DNA from 2 places in the Streptomyces sp. NPDC006463 genome. Region 2 is predicted to be linked to the other one. Evidence: riboswitches for the same ligand, from Rfam matches in the RefSeq annotation. Region 2 holds a riboswitch; the other holds the start of a gene.
What was found. Region 2 has a riboswitch for ZMP and ZTP ahead of glyA (serine hydroxymethyltransferase). Riboswitches for the same ligand answer to the same signal wherever they lie in the genome.

Region 1 (2,197 bases), on a different contig from region 2:
GCGCGCGGGCAGGGCATGAGCGAGACCCGGGCCGCCGTGGTCGCGGACGCGGCCGTGCTCGCCGTGGCCTGCCGGCGCGGGGCCGCCGGTACGGAGGGCGAGCACCCGGCCCCGTACCGCTTGGGCGGCAGCCCGCTGGGCGCCCTGGCCCGGGAGCTGCGCACCTCCCCCATCGTCGCCGCGGCTCGCGAGGCCGCCACCGAGACGACCCGGGCCCGGCCCTGATCCGTCAGACACCCCCTGGCCCCGGCAGCACGGCGCCCCGGGCCCGAGGGCCCGGGGCGTTCGTCAGACAGCGCGGCTGCGGCTCAGAGCGATGCGAGGTCCAGCCCGGCCTGCGCGGCGGCGGCCTGGACGGTCTGCTCCAGCAGGACGGCGATGGTCATCGGGCCGACCCCGCCCGGTACCGGGGTGATCAGGGAGGCGCGGGCGGCGGCCGACTCGAAGTGGACGTCGCCGACGTTGCCCTCGTTGTACCCGGCGTCCAGGACCACGGCGCCCGGCTTGATGTCCTCGCCCCGGATGAATTCGGCCTTGCCGACGGCGGCGACCAGCACGTCCGCCTGGCGCACGATCGAGGGGAGGTCCTGGGTGCGGGAGTGGCAGTAGGTGACGGTGGCGTTCTGCTCCAGCAGCAGCATCCCGGCCGGCTTGCCCAGGATCGCGCTGCGGCCGACGACCACGGCGTGCTTCCCGGTGAGGTCCACGTCGTAGGCGGCGAGGAGGCGCATGATGCCGCCGGGGGTGCAGGAGACGAAGCCCGGCAGCCCGAAGCCCATGGCGGCGAAGGAGTGCATGGTGACGCCGTCCACGTCCTTGCCGGGCGCGATGGCCTCGAAGGCGGCGCGCTCGTCGATGTGGTGCGGGACGGGGTGCTGGAGCAGGATGCCGCTGATCTCGGGGTCCTCGGAGAGCGCGGTGAGGGTGGCCACCAGCTCCTCGGTGGTGGTCTCGGCCGGCAGCTCCACGTGGCGGGAGGTGATCCCGGCCTTGGCGCAACGGTTCTGCTTCATGCGTACGTAGGTGACGGAGGCGGGGTCCTCACCGACCAGCACGGTCGCGAGACAGGGCGCGGTACCGGTGCGCTCGGTGATCTTCGCCGCGTAGGCGGCGGTCTGCTCCGAGATGCGGCGGGCGAGGGCCGTGCCGTCCATCAGCTGGGCAGAGGCAGTGGCAGTCTGGGCAGTCGTCACGGGGTCTCCTGAACGTCGCTGCGGATCGCGGTTCGCCCAGGCGCGCGGCAGCCGGCATACGGACGTACGCCGGGCCGCTCCCCGGTGGTGATCCACCCGAACGCCAGTCACGGCCCGCCGTCCACTGTAGTCGACATATTCGGTGGATCACCGGGCCCCGGCCTGGGACGATCCAGACATGACGCGTACATTCGACCATCTCGTCGCCGAGGCCGAATCCGTTTCCGTGGACGGCTGGGACTTCTCCTGGCTCGACGGCCGCGCCACCGAGCAGCGCCCCTCCTGGGGCTACCAGCGGCTGCTGGCGGAGCGCCTGGCCCGCGTCCGGTCCGCCCTCGACATCCAGACCGGCGGCGGGGAGTTCCTCGCCGGAGCCGGCCCCCTGCCCCCGCTGATGGCGGCCACCGAATCCTGGCCCCCCAACATCGCGAAGGCGACCCGGCTGCTGCACCCGCTCGGCGCGGTGGTGGTCGCCGACACGGACGAGCCGCCGCTGCCCTTCGGCGACGAGGCCTTCGAGCTGGTCACGAGCCGGCACCCGGTGACGATCTGGTGGGACGAGATCGCGCGGGTCCTGCGGCCCGGCGGCACGTACCTGTCCCAGCAGGTCGGTCCGGCGAGCGTCTTCGAGCTGGTCGAGTACTTCCTCGGGCCCCAGCCGCAGGAGGTCCGGCGCGGCCGGCACCCCGACGACGCCGTGACGGACGCCACCAAGGCCGGCCTCGAAGTCGTCGATCTGCGCTCCGAGAGACTGCGTACGGAGTTCCACGACATCGGAGCCGTGATCTACTTTCTACGGAAGGTGATCTGGATGGTGCCCGGCTTCACGGTCGGGCAGTACCGGGACCGGTTGCGCGAGCTGCACGAACAGATCGAACGCGAGGGCCCGTTCGTCGCGCACACCGCCCGTTTCCTCATCGAAGCCCGCAGAACGGGGTGACGGAGAGGGCGGACGGATCCCCGCCGAATCGGTTGCGCGGCCACAGCGTGGCGCAGGTCACTCA
Region 2 (2,197 bases):
GGCGACGACCGCGTGGGCGTACGAGACGAACGACGGCTGCGCCGCCTCGTGCAGCGCCACCGCGATACCGGCCGTCGTCTGGTTGTGCGGCCCGCCCTGGAGGCCCGGGAAGACGGCCTTGTCGATGGCCTTCGCGTGCTCCTCGCGGCACATCAGCATCGCGCCGCGCGGACCGCGCAGCGTCTTGTGCGTGGTCGTGGAGATCACGTCCACGTGGCCCGCCGGGGACGGGTGCGCCCCGCCCGCGATCAGGCCCGCGATGTGCGCCACGTCCGCGACGAGGACCGAGCCCGCCTCCTGCGCGATCGACGCGAACGCCGCGAAGTCGATCGTGCGCGGCAGCGCGGTGCCGCCGCAGAAGATCACCTTGGGGCGTTCCGCCAGGGCCAGGTCGCGCACCGCGTCGTAGTCGATGAGCCCGGTGTCGGCGCGGACGCCGTACTGGACGCCCCGGAACCACGACCCCGTCGCCGAGACGCCCCAGCCGTGGGTGAGGTGCCCGCCCATCGGCAGCGCCATGCCCATCACCGTGTCGCCCGGCTTCGCGAAGGCCAGGTAGACGGCCAGGTTCGCCGGGGAGCCGGAGTACGGCTGGACGTTGGCGTGGTCCACGCCGAACAGGCCCTTGGCCCGCTCGACGGCGAGGGCCTCGACGCGGTCGATGTTCTGCTGGCCCTCGTAGTAGCGGCGGCCCGGGTAGCCCTCGCTGTACTTGTTCTGCAGCACCGTGCCGGAGGCTTCGAGCACGGCCGCGGACACGTAGTTCTCACTGGGGATCAGACGCAGGGTCTGCGCCTGGAGCGTTTCCTCCGCCGCGACGAAGGACGCCAGTTCGGGGTCGGTCGCGAAAAGGGCGGGATGGCGGCTCGCGGACATGGCGGGCTCCTCCGGGGTCGATGTGATCGGTACCCCGCGAGGCCCAGGCGAGCGGCCCTGTATGCGGTCGAGCGCGCACGACTCCCCCGGAGTTGGTTCTCCGTACGCCAGTCGCCGTGCGTACCGGCCACCTTAGCGGGCGCGCCACAAGAAAGGTTTCTCCGTCCACTGTGCGAGCGAAGATGGACAGTGACGCCACCCTCGTCACAGGCCTGACGGACGATCGGAGACCCCGTGTCGACAACTGCTGATGCCATCCGCTCCGCCGAAACGCACAGTGCGCACAACTACCATCCGCTGCCCGTGGTCGTCGCCTCCGCGGAAGGCGCGTGGATGACCGACGTGGAGGGCCGCCGGTACCTCGACATGCTCGCCGGCTACTCGGCGCTCAACTTCGGGCACGGCAACCGCCGTCTGCTCGACGCGGCCCGCGCGCAGCTGGACCGGGTCACGCTGACCTCTCGCGCCTTCTACCACGACCGTTTCGCCGACTTCTGCACCGAGCTCGCCGCGCTGTGCGGCAAGGAGATGGTGCTGCCGATGAACACGGGCGCGGAGGCCGTGGAGACGGCCGTGAAGACCGCGCGCAAGTGGGGCTACGAGGTCAAGGGCGTGCCGGACGGCCACGCGAAGATCGTGGTCGCGGCGAACAACTTCCACGGCCGGACGACGACGATCGTCTCCTTCTCCACGGACCACGAGGCGCGCGACCACTACGGCCCGTACACCCCCGGCTTCGAGATCGTCCCGTACGGCGACCTGACCGCGCTGGAGTCGGCGGTCACCGCGCACACGGTCGCCGTCCTGCTGGAGCCGATCCAGGGCGAGGCGGGGGTCCTGGTGCCGCCCGCCGGATACCTGAAGGGCGTGCGGGAGCTGACGCGCGAGCGGAACGTCCTGTTCATGGCGGACGAGATCCAGTCGGGGCTGGGCCGGACCGGCAGGACCTTCGCGTGCGACCACGAGGGCGTCGTCCCCGACATGTACGTCCTCGGCAAGGCGCTCGGCGGCGGGGTGGTGCCGGTCTCGGCCGTCGTCGCGGACCGGGACGTGCTCGGGGTGTTCCGGCCGGGCGAGCACGGCTCCACCTTCGGCGGGAACCCGCTCGCGTGCGCCGTCGGCCTGGAGGTCGTGGCGATGCTCAGGACGGGCGAGTACCAGCAGCGCGCCACTGAGCTGGGCGACCACCTGCACCGGGAGCTGAACCTGCTGGTCGGCACGGGCGCGGTGACCGCCGTACGCGGGCGGGGGCTGTGGGCGGGCGTGGACATCGAGCCGTCGCGCGGGACCGGGCGGGAGATCTCCGAGAAGCTGATGGAGC

Region 1: linked by a shared signal. The riboswitch ahead of ACFYOB_RS16325 (bifunctional 5,10-methylenetetrahydrofolate dehydrogenase/5,10-methenyltetrahydrofolate cyclohydrolase) and the one ahead of glyA (serine hydroxymethyltransferase) in region 2 are both predicted to bind ZMP and ZTP.

What each region holds. Positions count from the first base shown of each region.
Region 1 covers NZ_JBIAHP010000008.1:61,114-63,310, reverse strand. The annotation lists gene ACFYOB_RS16330 (DUF6545 domain-containing protein) at 1-225, shown strand, start outside; gene ACFYOB_RS16325 (bifunctional 5,10-methylenetetrahydrofolate dehydrogenase/5,10-methenyltetrahydrofolate cyclohydrolase) at 309-1,154, opposite strand; ZMP/ZTP riboswitch at 1,221-1,314, opposite strand; gene ACFYOB_RS16320 (methyltransferase domain-containing protein) at 1,372-2,133, shown strand.
Region 2 covers NZ_JBIAHP010000012.1:138,410-140,606, forward strand. The annotation lists gene glyA (serine hydroxymethyltransferase) at 1-876, opposite strand, end outside; ZMP/ZTP riboswitch at 911-1,001, opposite strand; gene rocD (ornithine--oxo-acid transaminase) at 1,111-2,197, shown strand, end outside.